Regions from separate parts of the Pseudoalteromonas sp. R86517 genome, predicted to be linked through region 1. Evidence: predicted binding sites of a transcription regulator. Region 1 holds the regulator's gene; each other region holds the start of a gene.
The links. The regulator LexA, encoded in region 1, represses DNA repair genes until DNA is damaged. The targets are predictions, from matches to a motif close to TACTGTATNNNNATACAGTA.
Positions count from the first base shown of each region.

Region 2: a site for LexA is predicted at 2,589-2,608, ahead of SJY38_RS04820 (SulA-like leucine-rich domain-containing protein). Genes of this name have one in related genera too.
Region 3: a site for LexA is predicted at 3,630-3,649, ahead of ruvC (crossover junction endodeoxyribonuclease RuvC). Genes of this name have one in related genera too.

Region 1 is NZ_JAXHCB010000001.1:3,485,838-3,493,673, forward strand. Features, by position in the region: gene SJY38_RS15750 (VOC family protein) at 1-314, shown strand, start outside; gene SJY38_RS15755 (hypothetical protein) at 289-1,005, opposite strand; gene SJY38_RS15760 (Rho termination factor N-terminal domain-containing protein) at 1,149-1,400, opposite strand; gene SJY38_RS15765 (hypothetical protein) at 1,632-2,012, shown strand; gene SJY38_RS15770 (PaaI family thioesterase) at 2,023-2,463, opposite strand; gene lexA (transcriptional repressor LexA) at 2,641-3,258, shown strand; gene coxB (cytochrome c oxidase subunit II) at 3,731-4,867, shown strand; gene ctaD (cytochrome c oxidase subunit I) at 4,867-6,459, shown strand; gene SJY38_RS15790 (cytochrome c oxidase assembly protein) at 6,459-6,989, shown strand; gene SJY38_RS15795 (cytochrome c oxidase subunit 3) at 7,025-7,836, shown strand, end outside; gene SJY38_RS15800 (DUF2909 domain-containing protein) at 7,800-7,836, opposite strand, start outside.
Region 2 is NZ_JAXHCB010000001.1:1,071,188-1,079,023, forward strand. Features, by position in the region: gene SJY38_RS04790 (M48 family metallopeptidase) at 1-67, shown strand, start outside; tRNA gene SJY38_RS04795 (tRNA-Tyr) at 131-215, opposite strand; tRNA gene SJY38_RS04800 (tRNA-Tyr) at 264-348, opposite strand; gene SJY38_RS04805 (VC2046/SO_2500 family protein) at 461-988, shown strand; gene SJY38_RS04810 (DUF6172 family protein) at 1,179-1,481, shown strand; gene SJY38_RS04815 (YchJ family protein) at 1,609-2,088, opposite strand; gene SJY38_RS04820 (SulA-like leucine-rich domain-containing protein) at 2,131-2,565, opposite strand; gene SJY38_RS04825 (tetratricopeptide repeat protein) at 2,849-3,304, opposite strand; gene SJY38_RS04830 (NCS2 family permease) at 3,422-4,714, shown strand; gene SJY38_RS04835 (hypothetical protein) at 4,965-5,723, opposite strand; gene cysB (HTH-type transcriptional regulator CysB) at 6,017-6,994, shown strand; gene SJY38_RS04845 (L-serine ammonia-lyase) at 7,066-7,836, opposite strand, start outside.
Region 3 is NZ_JAXHCB010000001.1:1,849,597-1,857,432, reverse strand. Features, by position in the region: gene SJY38_RS08310 (arylesterase) at 1-365, opposite strand, end outside; gene SJY38_RS08305 (ABC transporter ATP-binding protein) at 366-1,079, shown strand; gene SJY38_RS08300 (ABC transporter permease) at 1,069-3,570, shown strand; gene ruvC (crossover junction endodeoxyribonuclease RuvC) at 3,699-4,223, shown strand; gene ruvA (Holliday junction branch migration protein RuvA) at 4,226-4,843, shown strand; gene ruvB (Holliday junction branch migration DNA helicase RuvB) at 4,851-5,858, shown strand; gene tolQ (protein TolQ) at 7,137-7,836, shown strand, end outside; gene tolR (protein TolR) at 7,828-7,836, shown strand, end outside.

The DNA of each region.
Region 1 (7,836 bases):
ATATTAGAGCCTCAAAAGCGTTTTACGAAAAGCTGGGCTTTAGCGAGTTTGCAGGTGAGATAGAGCAAAACTGGCTAGTGATGAAAAACGGTGAGCACTTAATTGGCTTGTTCTCGGGTATGTTTGATAAAAACATGCTGACCTTCAATCCTGGCTGGGATCAAAACGCACAAACCGTTACAGAGTTTAAGGATGTTGATGCGCTTAGCGAATATTTTCAAAGCGCTCATATCCAGGTTGAGCCTGTGGGTGATAAAAGTTTTATTATTACCGACCCAGACGGCAACCCTATTTTGATTGACCAACACGTGTAAGTTTTTTTAGCCTAACGTTTTGTATTAATAAAATAATACCGCATAAACAAAATAGTACGCTGGTGGCTGCAAAACTGATGAGAAGCGGGTTGTTAAAATCTTCTCGCTCATCGTAATCCATTATGTGTAGCATCCAAAAAAAGTCGAATATGCGCCATAGTGTGCTGCGAACGGTGATAACTTTGCCGTTAATTGCATTTAAATACAGCGTGGTATTAAAGGTGTCGTTAAATTGTACTTGCCACACATTTGTTTTATATCCCACCTCTCGAGTGCCTTGTTTTAAAAGCGTTGTGCTAATTGGCTTAGCGTCGATGAGTAAATGCGCTTGTGCATTAGCGGTAATTTGTATTTTAGTGGGTGGCTGAAAAGGGCGCCCCGTTAAACCATTAAAGCTTTGCTGCTCGTCAGTATTAATAACAGTAATAAGCGGGGTCGTTAAAAAGTGCTCAAACACTATTTGCGTGGGGTTAGGCACTTGCGCAGTAATATTATCGAGTGATGTGGGGTAGTCTGCTTGAGTAAATGGGTTTGTAAGTGTGCGCTTAGCAAGGTGCTTACCGTGTACGTATTCAAGTGGTATCGCGCTCATTACTAAGCCGCCTAACAGCCAAGCTAAAATTTGTAAGGCAAGTAAATAGCCTAGCCACTTATGTAGTTTTCGAGCGCGCTTAAATAGTTGTTTTCTCATTTTGTGCTTCTTATTATTTTTAGCGTTAGTGTATTACAGCAGCCCATGCTTTTACTGCGGCATTTTGTCGCAGTTATTCATAAGCTTACTCTAACTTTATAAAAATAATAAAAAGGAGCGATAAAAAATCAGTGAGGCTGTGTTTAATGCTCACGTAAGGCATTTATTAGCCCTTGTTTACTCATTTTAGAGCGGCCGCTAATGCCGAGCTCTTTAGCTTTATTGTACAGCTGCTTTTTAGTGCGCTGCTCATACTTTGAGGCTTTGCCGCCTTTAACTGCGGTTTTATGAGTATTGCTATTAGCAATGCGCGCGGCTTTTTGTTTGCTCATGCCTTCATCTCGAAGTGCATCGTACTGATCGTCGTTTTTAATTTGCGGGCCATGATCTGCCATAATTGTACTCCTGAAGCGTTTAATTACACAGTGTGTGTATAACTTTCATACATAAACGGTAAAATTAAGCGTAACTAGCCTAACCCGTTTTATAAGGCAAATTAGGTGCCAATGGCGTTTAAACAGGTATTTTCTATGAATAAAGCCATGTTTAGCGCTTAGTTGATTTGGTATAAAAGTAAAACTGCGTTAAAGTTTGCGATGAAACTATAAGAGGGTAAAAAGCAGACAATGTCGGAAATTCAATTTTTAAATGTAGATCTAGAGCTTGAGTCTAAACAAGATATTAGCGCCCTGGTGGCAGACTTAAAGAAAAACGCGATGGTTTTGCATTATGACAAAGACGAATATCGTCAATTGGCGCGTATTGAAGCCTCAGGTGATATAACCACGCCAGACAAAGCAATCAACCACTTATGTGAATTAATAGAGTCGTGTTCACGTAATGCGCTTAAGCAGTGGCTAAGCTGTTCGCGCAGAACGTTTGATATAGGCTTTGAGTCGGGCACGTCACCTAAGTGTTTTAACCAAGCTCTACATGCAGATACACTGCTACGTATATCTGCCATTGGCGCTGGTATGGAAATAACGATTTACCCTATCGAAAAGTAGCCATAGTTAATTATTTGCGCTCGACAACCGCTGCGGTCATTTTTGATACGCAGCAAAGCTCGCCGCGGCTATTGGTTATTTTTATTTCCCATACAGAACTGCGCTTACCAATATGAAATGCACGAGTAACGGCGGTTAAAGTGCCATTTCGAGAGGCCTTTAAGTGGCTGGCGCTAATTTCCTGTCCAACACAATAAAATTTTGTAAAGTCCACGACAAAGTTAGCGGCGTAGCTTGCTACGGTTTCAGCAAGTACCACATTTGCGCCACCATGTACCATACCAATAGGGTTATGATGCTCAGGAATAGCAGGCATGGTAGCCACTAGGTAATCATCTCCTATTTCGGTTATTTCTATGCCCATGGTTTTCATCAGCGTGCCTTGGCCGTTTATTCCCTCATCTAACTGTTTGCAAAGCTCTAATGTGATGGGTTGATGCCAAATACTCATAATTACTCCTTTATATTGAAAGCAAATTTATAGCATTTTAAATACTGAACGTCTGTAATTACCTAAAATTTATCCAAGTGCGGTGTATTTAGCTATTTTAAAGCACAATTTAAATTTGCGATTTTTATTTAACTGTATATACTCACAGTTAAATGTACTGTATGGAAAACCAGTTGTATGCGACCATTAACTAAACGCCAAGCTCAAATACTCGAACTAATAAAAGTTTTTATTAAAGACACTGGTATGCCTCCTACACGTGCCGAAATTGCGCAAACACTCGGTTTTAAAAGTGCCAATGCCGCAGAAGAGCACTTAAAAGCGCTTGCCAAAAAAGGTGTTATTAAAATGAAACCAGGCGCAAGCCGTGGTATTCAATTGGTTGAAGAAGAGGAGCCTGAGCAACTAGGTCTACCATTAATAGGTAGAGTTGCAGCGGGTTCGCCTATTTTGGCGCAAGAACATGTTGAGAGTCACTGTAAAATAGACCCACTTATGTTTAAACCAGCCGCCGACTTTTTATTGCGTGTTAACGGCATGAGTATGAAAGATATAGGTATTATGGATGGCGACTTACTTGCTGTACACCGTACTCAAACAGCAGAAAACGGCCAAGTTGTGGTTGCACGAGTAGATGAAGACGTAACCGTAAAACGCCTAGAAAAAGCAGGCCGAAAAGTATTATTACACGCCGAAAACGAAGAGTTTACGCCAATTGAAGTAGACCTTGAAAACGAATCTTTTAATATTGAAGGGTTAGCCGTTGGCGTAATAAGAAATGCCGACTGGATGTAATTTTTAACTGTTTTTAAGTAATATCTATAAATGCGCACTTTTTAGTGTGCATTTTTGTTTTAAAAACAGACCTTCCACCATCTCAAAGCGCCCTAAAATTATTTAGGCTGTAAACTTTTTTTCACTCATACTTTTATCTTCCTAGGCGTGTTACATCCCTTAATTTTGCTCGTATCTTGGCTGTTAAATAACAATTTAATACGTCGTCATTTAGTCAATTTTAAAATATCACTTGATTGTTTTTTATACTAAAACTTGCTTGTTGTACGTTTTTTAGCTAATCATTAATGTGCTGGACTAACAATAACTCACAGCTTTTTAGTTATGAGAACACACAATATACACAAACCTTTTGTTGTCCTAGCGATACCAATCAAAAATAAGATTGGTTAAAAAATAAAAATAACGAATTGGCGTTTAAGCCGTATGCCTCTTCGCTTTGCATTCGCAATAGCATCAAAGGAGCCGTCACATGGGTAAACTGACCTCTACCTTGTGGCTTGTGTTGATTATGTTCCCGCAGCAAGTGCTGGCTAATAGCCAATACAATATGCGCAAGGGCGTAACCGATATAAGTAATAATGTATATCAGCTACACATGACCATATTTTTAATATGTTGTGTGATTGGGGTGATAGTGTTCGCAATAATGTTTTGGGCACTGATTCATCACCGTAAATCTAAAGGGGCAGTTCCTGCCCAATTTCATGAAAGTACCAAAGTAGAAATTCTTTGGACTGCCATTCCGTTTGTTATTTTAATTGCCATGGCAATCCCTGCCACTAAAACCCTCATTGCGATGGAAGATGCCAGTAAGGCCGACTTAACCATTAAAATTACAGGGTCACAGTGGAAGTGGCATTATGAATATATGGGCGAAGACGTAGAGTTTTATTCTATTTTATCTACCCCTCAAGACGAAATAGCCAACCTTGCTAATAAAAACCCTAATTATTTACTTGAGGTTGATAAACCTTTAGTACTGCCAATTAATCAAAAGGTGCGTTTTTTAATGACCTCTGATGATGTTATTCACTCTTGGTGGGTCCCCGATTTTGCCGTTAAAAAAGATGCCAATCCGGGGTTTATCAACGAAACGTGGACCAACATTAACGAAGAAGGTATTTACCGAGGGCAGTGTGCAGAGCTGTGCGGTAAAGATCATGGCTTTATGCCCGTGGTGGTTGAAGCTAAATCGCAAGAGGACTTTAACGCATGGCTTGCAGATGCTAAGCAAGCTAAGCAAAAAGCCGCACTTGCTGATGCAGCACTGCTTGAGACAACAATTCCTAAAGAAGAGCTAATGACACTAGGTGAGCAAGTGTATATGGCAAGTTGCGCTGCGTGTCATCAACCCACAGGTATGGGCTTACCGGGCGTATTTCCTGCGCTAAAAGGCAGCCCCATTGTTTTGGGTGATATAAAAGATCACATTGATGTAGTGATTCATGGCCGCCCAGGAACTGCAATGCAAGCATTTGCAAAGCAGCTCTCAATTAAACAACTTGCAGCGGTAATTACCTATAAACGTAATGCGTGGGGTAATGAAACGGGTGATGTCATCCAACCTAGTGAAATTCAGGCAGCACTTGATGCGGAGGCGAACTAATGAGTAGCATAGTAGAACAACCTAACGCCAATGACGCTCACCACGGCCACCACCCAGCCAAAGGTTTTAAACGTTGGTTATACACAACAAACCATAAAGATATTGGCAGCATGTACTTAATTTTTTCGCTGACTATGTTTTTAATTGGTGGTGCAATGGCCATGGTTATTCGGGCTGAGTTATTTCAGCCAGGATTACAATTGGTAGACCCACACTTTTTTAACCAAATGACCACAGTACACGGTTTAATTATGGTGTTTGGTGCTGTAATGCCAGCCTTTACAGGGCTTGCTAACTGGATGGTACCGCTCATGATTGGCGCGCCAGATATGGCACTGCCCAGAATGAACAACTGGAGCTTTTGGATTTTACCCTTCGCTTTTTTAATTTTATTGGCCTCGTTATTAATGCCTGGAGGCGGCCCCGCATTTGGCTGGACGTTCTATGCGCCGCTTTCAACAACGTACAGTAACGATAACACCGCAATGTTTGTGTTTGCAGTGCACATTATGGGGATTAGCTCAATTATGGGCGCAATAAACGTTATTGTGACCATTGTTAATTTACGTGCCCCAGGCATGACATGGATGAAACTACCATTATTTGTTTGGACATGGCTAATAACCGCATTTTTATTAATTGCTGTTATGCCCGTATTGGCCGGAGCGGTCACTATGGTGCTCACCGATAAATACTTTGGAACCAGCTTTTTTGATGCGGCAGGCGGCGGCGATCCGGTGATGTTTCAGCACATATTTTGGTTTTTTGGCCATCCCGAAGTGTACATCATGATTTTACCCGCCTTTGGTATTATTTCGACCATAGTGCCTACATTTTCACGTAAAAAACTATTTGGTTATGCCTCAATGGTTTACGCAACCTCCTCTATTGCATTACTGAGCTTTATAGTGTGGGCACATCATATGTTTACGACCGGTATGCCCGTTGCTGGCGAGCTATTTTTTATGTACGCGACCATGCTGATATCGGTGCCTACAGGGGTAAAAGTATTTAACTGGGTAGCCACTATGTGGCGAGGGTCAATAAGTTTTGAAGTGCCCATGCTATTTAGTATTGCCTTTATTGTGCTGTTTACTTTAGGGGGCTTTTCGGGGCTGATGTTGGCTATAACGCCTGCTGATTTTCAGTATCACGATACTTACTTTGTGGTGGCGCACTTTCATTACGTGTTAGTTACGGGGGCAATATTTTCGATTATGGCGGGGGCTTATTATTGGCTGCCTAAGTGGACGGGCAACATGTACAACATTGCCTTGGCTAAGTGGCATTTTTGGTTATCGCTGGTAAGCGTAAATGTATTGTTTTTCCCTATGCATTTTGTAGGGCTGGCAGGTATGCCGCGCCGTATTCCCGATTACGCCCTGCAGTTTGCTGATTTTAACGCAATCATAAGCATAGGTGGGTTTGCCTTTGGTTTATCGCAGTTACTCTTTGTGGCTGTGGTAATTAAATGTGCCCGAGGGGGCGATAAAGTCCCTGCAAAAGTATGGGATGGTGCTGAAGGTTTAGAGTGGGAAGTGGACTCTCCTGCGCCGTATCATACTTTTTCTACGCCGCCGGAAATTAAATAATGACACATGCACCGCTATTAAAGCGCCTAATTCTTATTTGTATAGGTATGTTTGCTTTTGCATTTGCCTTAGTGCCCTTATATGACGTGTTTTGCGACATAACTGGGCTTAATGGCAAGCCGTCGCTTGAGCAAGCTAAACAAAGTACACAGGTTGCACAAAATCGAGAAATAGGTGTGAGCTTTACAACCCATGCGCAAAGTGGTGCGCCGTTTATTGTTAAATCTAAAGAATACAGTGTTGATGTGAAACCAGGTGCCATGCGTGAGGTAATGTTTAGCGCAAAAAACACCAGTGATATCGATAAAGTAATGCAAGCGGTACCTTCTGTATCGCCCGGAAAGGCAGCCAAGTACTTACATAAAATAGCGTGCTTTTGCTTTGATCAACAACCGCTAAAAGCGGGTGAAGAACTTGAGTTTAAGCTGCTGTTTTATGTTGATACTGCACTGCCGAGCGATGTAGAAGAGCTAACTTTATCGTACACCGTATTTGATATTAGTGAGCAGCTAGTAGCAAGTAATAACTAGCCTGCATGTCTAGTGTAAAACTAGGAGCAAGTAACATGAATCAAGATTATGAAAACTACTACGTACCCGAGCAAAGTCCTTGGCCCATAGTGGGCGCGGTGGCGTTATTTTTTATTGCAGTGGGTGCGGCTTTAACAGTCATGAACTTAGAAAGTGAAGGGGGCAGCGGTGTGTACCTGCTATATGCAGGCATTGCAGTGCTGCTGTATATGATTTTTAGCTGGTTTAAAAATGTAATTAGCGAGTCTGATCAGGGCTTATATTCAGCGCAAATGGACCGCTCATTTCGACAAGGAATGAGCTGGTTTATATTCTCTGAAGTTATGTTTTTTATGGCCTTTTTTGGCGCATTATTTTACGCCCGCATACTGTCGGTGCCTTGGCTTGGCGGCGCTGGGAATAATGCGATGACCAACGAGGTGCTTTGGCCTACCTTTGAGGCCGTATGGCCACTACTAACCACACCAGCAGGTGAAACCACGCAAGCTATGGGGTGGCAAGGCTTACCCCTTATTAATACGCTTATTTTATTAGCGTCTTCGGTTACTTTGCATTTTGCTCACGTAGCCATTGAAAACAATAAACGTAAACCGCTAAAAGTGATGCTAGGGGCAACCATTTTATTGGGTGTGTGCTTTTTAGCATTGCAGGTAGAAGAATATATTTATGCCTACAACGACTTAAACTTAACACTAGATGCAGGCATTTACGGGAATACATTCTTTTTGCTGACAGGTTTTCATGGCATGCATGTGACCCTTGGCGCCATTATTTTGTTTGTTGTATTTGTGCGTATTTTAAAAGGCCACTTTACGAAAGATAAACATTTTGCGTTTCAAGCAGCGGC
Region 2 (7,836 bases), 2.4 Mb from region 1:
TTATAAATCTGCATCAGCATGGCTTAAAAACCACGGGGCAACATTACAGTGGGTATTTGATAATTAGTCTAAAAATGAAGTTTTAAATAGTAATGAAAAAGGTATAGAAAAGGATACTGAAGATAAGAAGTGGTGGAGGGAGCTGGATTCGAACCAGCGAAGGCTGAGCCGTCAGATTTACAGTCTGATCCCTTTGGCCGCTCGGGAACCCCTCCACACTATTTTGTTACATTTGGCCCCACTTAACTTAGCGGTAAGAAAAGTGGTGGAGGGAGCTGGATTCGAACCAGCGAAGGCTGAGCCGTCAGATTTACAGTCTGATCCCTTTGGCCGCTCGGGAACCCCTCCAATGCAACGGCGCTGATAATAGCAAACTGCGTATTTAAGTAAAGAAAAAAGCTAAAGAAATTTGAAATAAAGCCGATAAATATCTACCAGTTATCATAATCGGCTAAAGACTATGCAAATCGATGATTTGTTAATCACAGAGAGTCAACTAAAGACTAGGCTAAATAAAAGTGTGCATGAAAATCGCAGAGGCGAATTCTCACTTTTATTAGCGATGCTATCGCACGATGTGCTGGATTTTAGTCAATTTCACTTGCCAAAAAGTGAAACGCATAGTGCTTATGTAGACGAAGAACAGTTAAGGGAGCGCTTTGGTGCTGGACCAAAGCAATTATTAGCTCCCGAAAAATTTGATATGACCATAGGGCAAGAGCACGCGTCGATGATTGTTCAACAAGGCGAGCAAGCAGGCATGAAAGCAATAAAATTAAGCCACTGCTTAAAGCCTGAGCCACTAGCGATTAGAGATGACAAGTTACATATTCCTTTAACAGTAATCGATAATTGTGAACTATCAGTACGCAGGCGCTTAAATGACACGCACACCGCGCTTGCAAGTCCACAAATGGACGCCGCAGCATTTTATGACGATTTAACTAATGAGGCTATACATAAGCCATTGCTTGTTGCTAACGCATAAAAATAATTTAACACTTGTGCGTTTTAAAAGCCTAAAACACCTTATATTTAATAACCGGTTATGCAATAAAATAGAACAATTCTTTTTTTGTTTAAAAAAAGCATCCACAAATTAAATGCAATTGCTATAATGGCTGCAAATGGTATGACTTGAGTGCCATTATCATTAAATCAAGGTAATTAGGAACGTAATGAAGAAAACATTCACGCTAAATCATGAGAAAATCAAATACCCTCGTATGGTTGATGCTGCAAAGCATGAAGTGAAAAAATATTTGAAAAGAGAGCGCAATAAAACGCTACCTGTTGAAGCTGATTACTGGGCGTTTGACTGTAAGTTTGGCACAAGTGCCGATGATGCCGAAGTTGTTCACGTAGCTGAAATTAACAACAAGATCAGCGAAATCGAAAAGCAGGCGCTTACTTCATTCTATGTTGAGATTTTAGCTAGACCTGCGCAGCGTGAATCGTTCGATCTAGATGATGATGAATAACCAATAGCAATATTGTAGAAAATGGACCTAGATGGTCCATTTTTGTTTATGGCAGTTATTAACGTGTTTAGTGGTATAGAGTAGCGCTTAAATAAAAAGCTATTTTATGCTAAGTGTTTAGCTTATTTTATACACTGTGACACTTTTTATATTTTTTACCGCTTGCACATGGGCAGGGGTCGTTTCTGGCAACTTTTATATCGGCGGCCGGATTAATAATACCCTCTAAATAACGCCATTCACCGTCCTCTTTTATAAAGTCTGATTTCTCATCTAATTCACAATATAAGTTTTGGTAAAAATAATACGCGTTAAAGGCAACATAACCTCGCTCATCACTTTGCTGCGTATCGCGCACAACTAATTTTACAAAGCGGCAGCTATTGGCAAAGTCAGCAATTTCATTTACTGGGTTTTGTGCTTGTTTTTCTTTGGCGTAAGTTTTAAATACATAAGATGCATTTTTTAATGCATAAGCACTAAAGCGCGAACGCATTAGTTGCTCAGGTGTTGTTGGGGTTTTTATATCAAGATGATAAGGCTGGCAACAGTCGCCATAATTAAGCTGACTGTTGCATAAGCAAGCGCTAGTACTAGTTACACTCATAAAATACTAATTAACATAAATTAAAAATGCATTTTACCAAGCTTATTGAGTAAGTGATATTGCTGTAGTGCTGGTTTTTTTAGTAAAGCAAAATAGCTTAGCGCTTCTTTTGTTTAAATTAAGCGATAAATTAACAAGCTGCTGCTCACTTACTATATCTGTCCACGTAATAATGGCTGCAAAGTTCCCATTATGAAGTGCTGAATTAAGTACATACTCTAAATTTACTAAATGCTTTTGTCTTATTACAAGCAGTTTGCTGGTATCTATAGAGCAGCTATCTAGCAAGGCTTTACTAGGCACATGGTCGGGCGCAATCAGTAAGGTCCACGCGTTAGAGCTATTGTATTGGTGCAACACTTTTAGCATCTCAAACGTAGCAGAAATTTCATCTTCTACTTTTATTAAGTTTACCGACTCACTTTCATTATGTTGTTGGTAGCTTTTAACGGTTCTTACGGTAATTGGCTGTAGCATAGGTCTCACTCACTGGGTTTATATACAGTACATGTATACAGTAGTTTATACAGTTGTTGTGTGCAAGCGTTTTTTGTTATTTTTTATACAGTTAATGGTTTTAAAAAATAAATAATAAAAATAACACTTTAAAAACAGTGTGTTATAATTTAAGTCGTGTAAGTGAAAGCTGAGGGTGTTTGCAGTACTGTATAAAGTGTAGCAGCGTTATACAGTACTTAAGGGATGGCTATACAGTTATTTTAGTGTGTTTTACAGTGCTTAGCTGTTAGCTATACAGTAGTTAGTCATTTTTTGGGATTAAGTGGGCAAACTGAATTTGGTGGATTTGCTCATACAAACTGGCTGCATAGCACTGAGCGTCTTTAAGACGTTTGGTGTCGATATATTTTCTTAAATCATTTAAAGCAGCGGTTGCCGGTTCATAGCCTTGGCTGCTGGCTAAACTCAGCCATGCTGCTGCGTGAAATACGCTTTTTGGTACGCCTTGGCCTTTGACAAAAAATAACCCTAAATAAAACTGGGCGCGATGATTTCCGGCCATTGCGGCAAGGCGCATCCACTTAGCTGCCAACGGTGCCTGGTTATGCTTTAAATAATACAGTGCTTTGTTAAGTGTTGTTTGCTCACTTACATCACTCTTGTTTTCAGCGCTGTGGTTTGTAGGCTGTGTTACAAAATCTAAAATATTGTTTAATTGCTGCTCTAAGTCTTGTCCGCTAGGCTGAGTCTTATTCATATATTTTCTTTTTTATAGTTTCTACGTCAACAGTTTAGTATATCGCAAGGTAAAATGTCCTGTTTATACTTAATTTTATGGTAAAATCACGTCACTTTTTACTATCACAAGTCTATTATGCTCGAAGCTCTATTTAAACTCCGCGAAAACAACTCCAATGTGCGACGCGAAAGCATTGCTGGAATCACTACTTTCATTACTATGGTTTACATTGTATTTGTAAACCCTGCAATGCTTGCGGAAGCAGGCATGGATCAAGGTGCTGCATTTGTTGCTACCTGTATTGCGGCTGCTATTGGCTGTTTTATTATGGGATTGTGGGCTAATTACCCTTTAGCACTTGCGCCGGGCATGGGTTTAAACGCATTTTTTACTTACGGTGTTGTACTGGGCATGGGTTATAGCTGGCAAGCTGCATTAGGTGCGGTATTTATGTCTGGTTGTATATTTTTAATATTAAGTTTGTTTAAGGTCAGAGAGTGGATAATTAATGCTATCCCTCTGGTTTTAAAGCAGGCTATTGCCACTGGTATTGGTGCGTTTTTAGCGTTAATTGCGCTTAAAAATGCAGGCATTATTGTTTCAAGCCCAGCTACATTAGTACAGCTTGGCGATATTACTTCGGCAGGTCCTTTATTAGCTATTTTAAGCTTTTTTGTCATTGCTGCTTTGCTTTATCGTGATATAAAAAGCGGCGTACTTATTAGCATTTTGCTAGTAACGGGCATTGCGTTAAGCCTCGACTTAGTTGAGTACCACGGCGTAATGTCAATGCCACCGTCTATTTTACCTACCTTCATGCAACTTGATTTTGCAGCAGCCTTTGAGCTTTCTATGCTGAGTGTAATCTTTGCGTTTTTGTTTGTTGATTTATTTGATACATCAGGCACGTTAGTTGCTGTAACTCAAAAAGCAGGCTTAGCCGATGAAAAAGGCAATATGCCACGTTTAGGGCGTGCTTTAAGTGCCGATAGTACAGCTACTATTGCGGGTGCAATGTTAGGTACTTCTACCACTACTTCTTATATTGAGTCTGTGGCCGGTGTATCGGTTGGTGGGCGTACTGGCTTAACAGCTGTTGTTGTGGGTATATGCTTTTTACTAATGATGTTTTTTGCGCCGCTTGCGCAAATGGTGCCGGCTTATGCAACAGCGGGTGCTATTTTATACGTTGCGGTATTAATGCTGCAAAACCTTAAGTTTGTAAACTGGGATGACATGAGCGATGCAATTCCGGTAAGTGTGGTACTACTTATGACGCCGCTTACATTCTCTATTGCGCACGGTATTGCTCTTGGTTTTATATCGTACACTGCGGTTAAAGTACTGTGTGGTAAACGCGATCAGGTTAGTATTAGCGTGTGGATTTTAACAGCGTTATTTATTATCAAGTTTGCATTTTTATCGTAATAGCTAATACCCATTCTTTTAGCTAAGAGGCTTAGTTTGAGGGTGGGTAAACATTTATTATTTAGTGTCTATCGCTCATGCCGCTGCGTTGTTATACCTTGCGTATCTATGTTGTGGTAAATGAGCGTTTATAATGTAGTTAGCGCTAGGTAGTGCCTCAAAATACGTTAGTATTTACCCATTGGTAAAAGCTTAACAGATACAAAAAAGCCCATAAATTATGTATGGGCTTTCTTTTGGGTATTTAAAATTACCATTTCTTTTTAGGTGCAAATAATACGTCTAAGTCATCTTGCTCTGCTTCTGCTTTTTTCTTCAAGGCAGTGGCATTTGATGCTTTTAGTTCGGTGCTTATTTCTTCTAAATAGGCTTCAACTTCTTGGCGTTTTGCGTTTACGTATTCATCAGAATAGGTAACGGCACTAAGTGTGGCATAGGCTTTTTCAAAATATTGCCTAGCAGAGCCCACCATGCTCGCTGAGCGAGCAGATAAACCGCGTTTAATTTGGCTTTCTATATTAATTCTGAGTTGTAACTTTTCTAGGCGTTTATCTTCTGCTGCAAATATTTGGCTATCTACACGGCCTTTACTGTGTTCAGAGCGCATAATAACTCTAAGCTTTTTTATGCCCTGAATTAACGAGACTAACTGCTTATCGTTACTTGGTAACGATAAATTGTCGCTGCTATTACCTTGTACTGCACCACTTAGCTTTTCTTTAGCTTCGTTCATTCTGCTTTTTAATGCTTTAGAATTAGGTGAATGGTTCACCATAGCGTTAAGTGCTTCGTAACATCTACGTTGTAAAACGCGTATAATGTTTTCAGAAAGCGGAATATTAGCGCTATTCATAAGTGCTTCTTCGGTTTCTTCAATTATCGCTTTTTGTTTTGTTAATTCTTTGCGACGTTCAATTTCTTGCTTTTCTTTATGCTGCTGTACAGCGCTTACCCACAGTGCAATCACTATCAGTGCCACTATAAGCACAATTATAATCGAAACGATCATGGCTTAATTCTCGGATTCATAATCTATTTTTTTATATTACATCAAATATATGCTTTGAGGGTAGCTTTGCGCTGATTAACTTAAAAATATGTTAAAAATTAGATATAAGAATAATGTATTATAAGTTGAACCTGAATAAACATCGCTATCTGCAGCGGGTTTATTATGCTAGCCTTAATGCTTAAATAATGAAAATATACGTGCTTACTTTGCCAAGTTTTAACTAAATTAAACTTGGTTTTGCTTAGTATTACCATCATATAAGCTTAATAATAACGTTAAAAACTGCAACCATGAAATTACAACAACTTAGATACATCGTAGAAGTTCAAAACCATAAGCTAAACGTATCAGCAACTGCTGAGAGTTTATTTACCTCACAGCCTGGTATATCTAAACAAGTGCGCATGCTTGAAGATGAGCTAGGTGTACAAATTTTTGGCCGCAGTGGTAAGCATTTAACGCATGTAACGGGGGCCGGCGAAGAAATAATTAACATTTCTCGCGAAATTTTATCTAAAGTCGAAGGTATAAAAGCGGTTGCTAATGAGCATACGCTGCCTGATCAGGGTAAACTAAATATAGCCACAACACATACGCAAGCACGTTATGCTTTGCCAAGTGTTATTCAGGGCTTTATGAAAAAATACCCAGCTGTTTCGCTGCATATGCATCAAGGTACACCACAACAGATTTCTGATGCAGCAGCGCGCGGTGATGCAGATTTTGCCATTGCAACTGAAGCACTTCATTTATACTCAGATTTAGTTATGCTGCCTTGCTATCATTGGAACCGCAGCATTGTGGTGGCAAAAGATCATCCTCTAGCACAAAAGGCCGACAATTTAACCGTTGCCGATATAGCGCAGTATCCGCTTATTACGTATGTATTTGGGTTTACTGGGCGCTCTGAGCTTGATAAAGCATTTAATGCGCACGGCCTTGAGCCGCACATTGTGTTTACTGCAACCGATGCCGATGTAATTAAAACTTATGTAAGGTTAGGGCTAGGTGTAGGTGTAGTCGCTTCAATGGCCGTTGATCAATTAAGTGACACAGATTTAGTGTGTATTGATGCCAGCCATTTATTTGAAGCTAGCACAACTAAAATTGGCTTTAGAAAGGGCAGTTTTTTACGTACTTATATGTATGACTTTATTGAGCGTTTTGCCCCGCATTTAACTAAAGAGCGAGTAGAGCGAGCAAGCTTATTACGTAATCAAGAAGATGTTGATGCGTTATTTGCCGACATAGAACTGCCGGTAAAATAGTAAGACTTTAACTATATAAATACTAAAAAACCGCGTATTGCTAAAATACGCGGTTTTTTGTTTTTATACGCTTAACATTCAATAATGTTTACCGCTAATCCACCGCGAGCGGTTTCTTTATATTTGGTTTTCATGTCGTTACCGGTATCGAGCATGGTTTTAATCACTTTATCAAGCGACACCTTTTGCTCGCCACTGCCACGTATTGCTAGGCGAGAGGCATTAATTGCTTTAATGGCGCCCATGGCATTGCGCTCAATACACGGTACTTGTACCAATCCGCCTACAGGGTCGCAAGTTAGGCCTAAATTATGCTCCATGCCTATTTCGGCGGCGTTTTCAACATGTACTACATTACCACCAACAATTTCGGTGAGTGCGCCGGCAGCCATTGAACAGGCAACACCTACTTCACCTTGGCAGCCTACTTCTGCGCCCGAAATAGAGGCATTTTTTTTGTATAAAATACCAATCGCCGCTGCGGTTAATAAATAGCGTGTGGCTATGTCGCGGTCCACTTCTTTAATAAATGTGTGGTAGTACATTAAAACGGCCGGCAATATACCCGCAGCACCATTTGTTGGCGCCGTGACTACGCGCCCACCTGCGGCATTTTCTTCATTTACAGCTAAGGCAAATAAATCCACCCAATCCATTGCTCTGAGTGGGTCATTACTCACTTCTACATTTAGCTTTAAATACAAACTAGGTGCACGGCGTTTAACTTTTAAACCACCTGGTAAAATTCCCTCAGTGCGCATGCCACGTTCAATACAGGCTTTCATTACTTGCCAAATATTAAACAGCTCGTCTTTAATATCGTCTTCTTTGCGCAGCGTTTT
Region 3 (7,836 bases), 1.6 Mb from region 1:
TGGCTTTTTTCGATTAAATCCGTTAAGTTGGCCTGCATTTTTGTTACCGGAAAACCACGTAAACCATCATTAGCACCAAGCTCAATAAGTACATGGCTTGGTTGGTATTGCGCCAGTAAGGCATCTAGCCTGCGTAAAGCGCCACCGGTAGTCTCGCCACTAATACTGGCATTAATTAGCTCTATATTACGCTGCTCTGCATCGTATTTATCTTGTAACAATTTAACCCAGCCTTGCTCTTGTTTAAGCCCATAGGCTGCACTTAAACTGTCTCCAAGTATTAAAATCGTGTTGTCGGCCGCCGCACTAAGTGGTTTGATAACTAAAAATAAAACGAATACAAAACGTAGGATTGAATGAGTCATATGTCAGCGCTTTCTCAATTAAATATTATTCAAGTAAATGGTTTGTCTAAAGTAGTTTCTACCTTCGAAGGTGAGTTGCCCATCCTCAGCGACATCAGCTTTAATGTCAAGCATGGCGAGTCAGTTGCTATTGTTGGCACCTCTGGCTCAGGAAAATCCACGTTATTAAGTTTATTAGCGGGGCTAGATACCGCCAGCAGTGGTGAAATTACCCTTGATGGCGAGCCGCTACATAAATTAGATGAAGAGCAACGCGCGGCATTGCGTGCTGAAAAAGTAGGTTTTGTATTTCAATCTTTTATGTTGGTACAAAGCTTAACCGCACTTGAAAACGTGATGCTGCCGGCAGAGCTTGCTGGCGAAAGCGATGCCAAAGAGCAAGCTCTAGCCCTATTAGAAAAAGTGGGGCTGAGCCATCGTATTGACCATTACCCATCGCAACTTTCTGGTGGTGAGCAGCAACGTGTAGCCATTGCCCGCGCTTTTATTGGCACACCTAAAATTTTATTTGCCGATGAGCCTTCTGCAAATTTAGACAGTAAAAACGGCAAAATGGTGGAGTCACTATTATTTGATTTAAACCAGCAGCACGGCACAACGCTAATTTTAGTAACTCACGATGAAGCACTCGCGCAAAAGTGCCAGCATATTGTACAAATTGAAGCGGGCTGCTTAGTTAAAAACTCAAAAGAGGACGTAGCGAATGTGGGCTAAGTTAGCGCTTAAATTATTTGCGCGTGAATTTCGCCGCGGCGAACTTACGGTAATTAGTGCCGCCATTGCGCTGGCGGTGTTAACGGTGCTTACACTGTCTATGGTCACTGAGCGAATAGCACAAAGCATAGCGCAAAAAAGTAGCGCGTTTATTGCCGCAGATAGAGTATTGGCAAGCGCCCATGAGCTAGATACGGCGTTTATTAGCAAAGCCAAACAAGAAAACTTACGAACTGCGCAAATGATCTACTTTGACACCATGTTATTTGCCAACGACGAGATGCAATTTACCTCGGTAAAAGCGGCGTCTAACGAATACCCGTTAAAAGGCGAGTTAAAAGTAAAATCATCATTGCTTGGCGAAACACAAGTAGCGCAAGGCGGCCCGAAGCCTGGCAATGTGTGGCTAAGCGAATCAGTTTTTTACAGCTTAAATATTGATATTGGCAGCCAAGTAGAGCTAGGCGCAGCAGTATTTAATGTAGAAAAAGTGGTGGTTGAAGAGCCAGATGCGCCGTTTAATGTATTTTCGAGCAGCCGCAGAGTGCTTATAAATATTGCTGATGTAGCAAAAACTGAGGTTATTCAACCTGGCAGCCGCGTAAATTACCGCCAACTCTACGCAGGCGATGAATCAGATATAACCCGGTTTTATGAATGGTTAAAGCCGCAAATGGCTGAAAACCAACGTTGGTATGGCGTAAAAGATAGGCAGTCGCCCATATCAAATAGCTTAAACCGTGCCGAAAGCTTTTTATTACTGGCCGGTTTGCTGGGCATTATTTTGGCTACGGTTGCTATTGCTGTGTCGGCAAAGCGTTATTGTGAGCGCCAATACGACCCCGTAGCAATGATGAAAACACTTGGCGGAAGCCGTGCATTAATTCGTAAAATATATTTTATGCACTTACTCATGGTGTGTGCTTTAGCGGTTATTGTGGGTTTAGCCATAGGCTACGGTTTACAAGAAATAGCCACTGGTTATTTAGCAAAAAGCATGGATATGAGCTTACCTGCCGCCGGGTTTAAACCTTGGCTGGTGGCCATTAGCACAGGGGTTATATGTGCAGTTATGTTCTCTATTAAGCCACTGCTTGATTTATTTGATATTCCACCGCTTAGAGTATTGCGCCGTAATTTAGGCGACAGACTAGCGGTAAGCCGTGTGCACCTAGGTTTAAGCGCGCTTACGGTGTTTTTATTAATGTGGTTATTTAGTAATAACATTAAAATAACGCTTATTTTATTTGTCTCTACGCTTGCTTTGATTGCGGTTTTGTTTGTTATTTCAAAACTAATATTTGGCGGTGGTCGTAAATTAGGCTTAAAACCAGGCAACAGTTGGTCGTTAGCTATTGCTTCTATACAAAAGCGTGCCAACGTAAATGCGGTGCAGCTTATTAGCTTTTCATTGGCGATAAAATTGCTATTGTTTTTGATTGTGCTTAAAAATGACATGATCTCAGATTGGCAGTCTCAATTACCCGCCGATGCACCTAATGCATTTTTAGTTAATATTACGCAAAACGAACTAGAGCCTGTAAATAATTACCTAGCAGAGAACGATATTTTAGTTTCGGATTTTTATCCAACCATTCGTGGGCGTGTAAATGCGGTAAATGGCGAGCTTGTTGCACGTAAAGTGTCGTTGCAAGATAACGAGAAAAAAGATGAAGAAGCGCGTTCAGGCATCGGCCGTGAGCTTAACTTAACCTGGCTTGATAATGTGCCAGCCCAAAACGAAATTGTGCAAGGCCAGTGGTTTGGTGAAGACGCAGTGGGTGAGGCATCGGTTGAGGAGTCTATGTTAGAGCGCCTAGACGTAGAAATAGGCGACACCTTAACATTTTTAATTGGTGCGCAATCATTTGACGCCAAAATTACCAGTGTGCGTAAAGTAAATTGGGCTACGCTAAAACCTAACTTTTTTATTATTTTAAGCCCCGATGTGCTAAAAGATTTTCCGGCAACGTATATTTCATCTGTGCGTATAGAGCCAGAGCAAAAGAAAGCGTTTAGCCAGTTACTGCGCACTTATCCAACCATTACCGCCATCGATGTAGATAACTTTGTTAAGCAAATACAATCAACCATTGAGCAGGTGTCGTTAGCTATTGGCTTTGTGCTTGCTATTGTGGTGTTGTGTGGCGCATTAGTGCTTATATCTCAGGTGCAAGCGAGCCTTGGCGAGCGAATGCAAGAAATAGTAATACTGCGAACGTTAGGCGCCAAAGGGCGGCTAATTAAAAATGCGACGCTTTATGAGTTTTTGCTATTAGGTGGCTTAGCCGGGTTTGTAGCTGCATTATTTAGTGATGTAGCCTTGCTGATTGTTCAGCAGCAAATGTTTGACTTAGCCGGTAAGTTGCACCCAACAATTTGGCTAATAGGGCCTGTGTCGGGCGGGGTGTTTGTAGCCGCGCTTGGCTACTTTATGATTGCCCGTAAACTTAAACAAAATACCCAAGGCTTAGTACGTGCTTTAGCCTAAGCTATACTTTTAACGCTAAACGCCCGCACTAAGTTGCGGGCGTTTTTGTTTTTACTAGCCACTGGTAATTTATACAGTGCTCTGGCATTATTACCGTTATTGAAAAATAACAATAATGAGTGTGCTGTTTGGCCATTATTTTAGGGATAGACCCAGGTTCGCGTTTAACCGGTTATGGTGTGGTTGCGCATCAAGGCGCTAAATTTACCTATTTAGGAAGCGGGTGCATTAAATTAGCCGAGCATGAGTTCCCCATACGATTAAAAATGATCTACCAAGGGATCACGCAAATAATAGAGCAGTTCTCCCCCGAAACCTTTGCCATAGAAAAAGTATTTATGGCGCATAACCCGGATGCCGCGCTAAAACTTGGCCAAGCCCGAGGAGCCGCCATAGTGGGAGCCTCTATGGCCGACTTACCCGTATTTGAATACTCAGCACGGCAAATTAAACAAGCCGTGGTAGGCAATGGCGGCGCCGATAAGTCGCAAGTGCAACACATGGTAAAAAATATTTTAAAATTACCTGGCACACCGCAAGCCGATGCGGCTGATGCGCTTGCCATTGCAATTTGCCATGCGCACTCAGAACAAAATTTAATAAAACTAGCGGGTAGCGCAAGCAAAACCGTTAGAGGACGTTTAAGGAAATAAATATGATTGGCCGTTTAAATGGCATTTTAGTTGAAAAGCAGCCGCCCGAAATTTTATTAGAAGTAAGCGGCGTAGGCTACGAAGTACAAATGCCCATGACCTGTTTTTACGACTTACCCAATATTGGCGAAAACGCCATAGTGTACACGCACTTTGTAGTACGCGAAGACGCACAACTATTATTTGGCTTTAATAATAAAACCGAGCGTGCGCTTTTTAGAGAACTATTAAAAGCAAATGGTGTGGGCCCCAAACTAGGCTTAGCTATTTTGTCGGGCATGTCGGCGCAGCAATTTGTTAGTTGCGTAAACAACGAAGATGCCACAACATTGGTTAAATTACCGGGTGTGGGTAAAAAAACCGCTGAGCGTTTAGTGCTAGAAATGAAAGACCGCTTAAAAGATTGGGGTAACGATTTATTTACGCCATTTAGCGATAATGCCGTTATAGAGCCTCCTAGCGATGCAACAATTGCCAATAATGCTGCAGACGATGCCGTATCGGCACTTGTCGCGCTTGGTTATAAATTGCCACAGGCGCAAAAAGCAGTAAAATCGGTAAGTAAACCCGATATGTCTACTGAGGTTCTTATTAAAGAATCTTTAAAATCAATGTTGTGAGTAACCCATGATTGAAGCTGATCGTTTAATTGACGCGAGCGAAAAAACCAACGAAGACACCATAGACCGCGCAATAAGGCCCAAGCTTTTAGCCGACTACAAAGGTCAGCCGCATGTTAAGCAGCAAATGGAAATATTTATAGAGGCAGCACGCAGCCGCGGTGAAGCGCTCGATCATCTATTAATATTTGGCCCGCCGGGCTTAGGTAAAACCACGCTTGCTAATATTGTTGCCAATGAGCTTAATGTAAGTATTAAGACCACTTCAGGCCCAGTACTTGAAAAAGCCGGCGACCTTGCTGCATTGCTTACCAATCTTGAAGAAGGCGACGTGCTGTTTATTGATGAAATACACAGACTCAGCCCACAAGTTGAAGAAATACTTTACCCCGCAATGGAAGATTACCAACTCGATATTATGATTGGTGAAGGCCCCGCTGCACGCTCTATTAAATTAGACTTACCGCCGTTTACGCTTATTGGCGCGACGACACGCGCAGGCTCACTTACCTCACCACTAAGAGACCGTTTTGGTATAGTGCAGCGCTTAGAGTTTTACTCAGTAGCTGACTTATCACATATAGTGGGGCGCTCTGCACATTACCTAGATTTACAAATGTGCGACGATGGCGCTACCGAAATTGCAAAACGCTCACGAGGCACACCGCGTATAGCAAACCGTTTATTACGTCGTGTGCGCGATTACACGCAAGTAAAATCAGATGGTACAGTAAATGCCTCCGTTGCTGAGCTTGCCCTTGATATGATTGACGTAGATAAAAGCGGGTTTGATTACATGGACCGTAAATACTTACTTGCCATTATCGAAAAATTTATGGGTGGGCCTGTAGGGCTAGATAATTTAGCCGCCGCCATAGGCGAAGAAAAAGAAACCATTGAGGATGTGATTGAGCCGTTTTTAATTCAACAAGGTTTTATACAGCGCACACCGCGCGGGCGAATTGTGTCAGACAATGCGTATCATCACTTTGGTTTACTCCCGAAACAAGATTAACCCCTCTTTAGCCTGTTACAGTAAATGTAGCGGGCTACTTCCTCTGCTAAATGTAATACCAATTTGCAATAACACTTAATCATTTTGCGAGGCAAACGTGTCGCTACCTGCGTTAAAAATTCTCATTTACGACTGTATGCAGAAGGTATAGCAGTGCAGGAGCAATTGCCAAGAACAACGAAATAGCGAAGTTTTTGCCTAGCTATCAACACGTTTTTCAAGCCTCAACATAGCTCACTTAATTAAGAAAATTAGTATAGTTTTTTAAAACTTACTCAGCTTTCATCCACTTTGTTGCAAATGTAACCAATAAATTAAAATCGTTTTGTAATTCACTTAACGTTAAGACTGGCGTGGCTATGCTGCGTACCATTAAAACCAGTTAGCTTTAAAACAGTAGCAGCATAAGAGATTAGACGTGGCGCTAATTGTGTTAAAAAATTTTACCTTGTTATAAACATGCTTTTTACTGAAAGTAGATAATTTAATGATACGAATTGGTAAAAAAAGATAGTAAATACACCGTTGGTAATTAAACAGATTGTGTAATTTATACCGGTTGTATGCCAAGTTAGCGGTAAAATTTAGGCAAAAAAAAGCCCGCATATAATGCGGGCAAACAACAAGTTGAAGGAAGTAATCCAGGGAACTACGTTTTACTTAATCAGGTTTTATCCAAAAAGAGTAAAACAATGTAATACGATTAAAAATCCTATTACTAAGAACTTGGCTTAATGAAAAATGTTTCATTCAGTGCGTAAGCTCGGTATGGGAGAATAATACGGAATAAGTATTTTTTGTTCAAACTAGAAAATTTAAAATTTCAGATAAGAAAAACTAATCTTATGAATTTTTTTGTTGTTCGAATCTTGTACGTTAATTATTCGTTAACTTTATAAGTGATTGAAAATTAATAAATAACTGGTCTGAGCTGTATTGTTACAGTATTAGTTATATTAGTACATGCAATGTGGCGTGAATTACTTTTGCGTGCTTATGCACTTTTTATGAATAAACGGTGCGTTTTATTAAGTTTACTGCGTATATTTACGCACTTTTGTAGTATTAAGTTGTGTTTTACTAAACGCGGTAGTCGCGTTTTAGAAACAAACAAGCGATTAAGCGTATGTTTAACGTTTTTTGTTGCCAATTCATAGCAATATCGTTGTCAGTAAACCCTTGACTCGATACACTAGATGCAACTTATGGCCGTTACAATGGTCTTATTTACACAAAATAACCAAATTGACGTTTTTTGAAATTATTTAGGAGTTTAACGTGGGATCAGGGCTTAATTTTTTAGATCTAATTCTAGAAGCCAGTTTGCTTGTGCAGTTAGTAATGCTAGCGCTAGTAGCAATGTCTGTTATGTCATGGGCAATTATTTTTCAGCGCAAAAAAGCAATTAGCGACGCCTTGTCTGATGCAAAAAAATTCGAACAAAAATTTTGGTCAGGTATCGACTTAAGCAAACTATACAACGAAATCTCATCACGTAGCGGTCAATCTCATGGTATTGAAGCGTTATTTACATCTGGCTTTAAAGAATTTGCACGCCATAAAAAGAGCACCTTTCAAAGTGCTGGCATTGTAATGGAAGGTACGCATCGCTCTATGCGTGTGGCGCTGTCGCGTGAAATTGAAAAACTAGAATCGAGCTTATCGTTTTTAGCAACAGTGGGTTCGATTAGCCCATATATCGGCTTATTCGGTACGGTGTGGGGTATTATGAATGCCTTTATTGCACTTGGTGAAGTGAAGCAAGCAACATTACAAATGGTAGCGCCAGGTATTGCTGAGGCACTTATTGCAACGGCAATGGGCTTATTTGCGGCTATTCCGGCTGTTATTGCGTATAACCGCTTTGCTAATAAAGTTGAAAAACTAGAATCACACTACATCAACTTTATGGAAGAATTTGCCAATATTTTACACCGTCAAGCAGCTACCCAAATAGAGGCTAAAGCGAATGTATCAG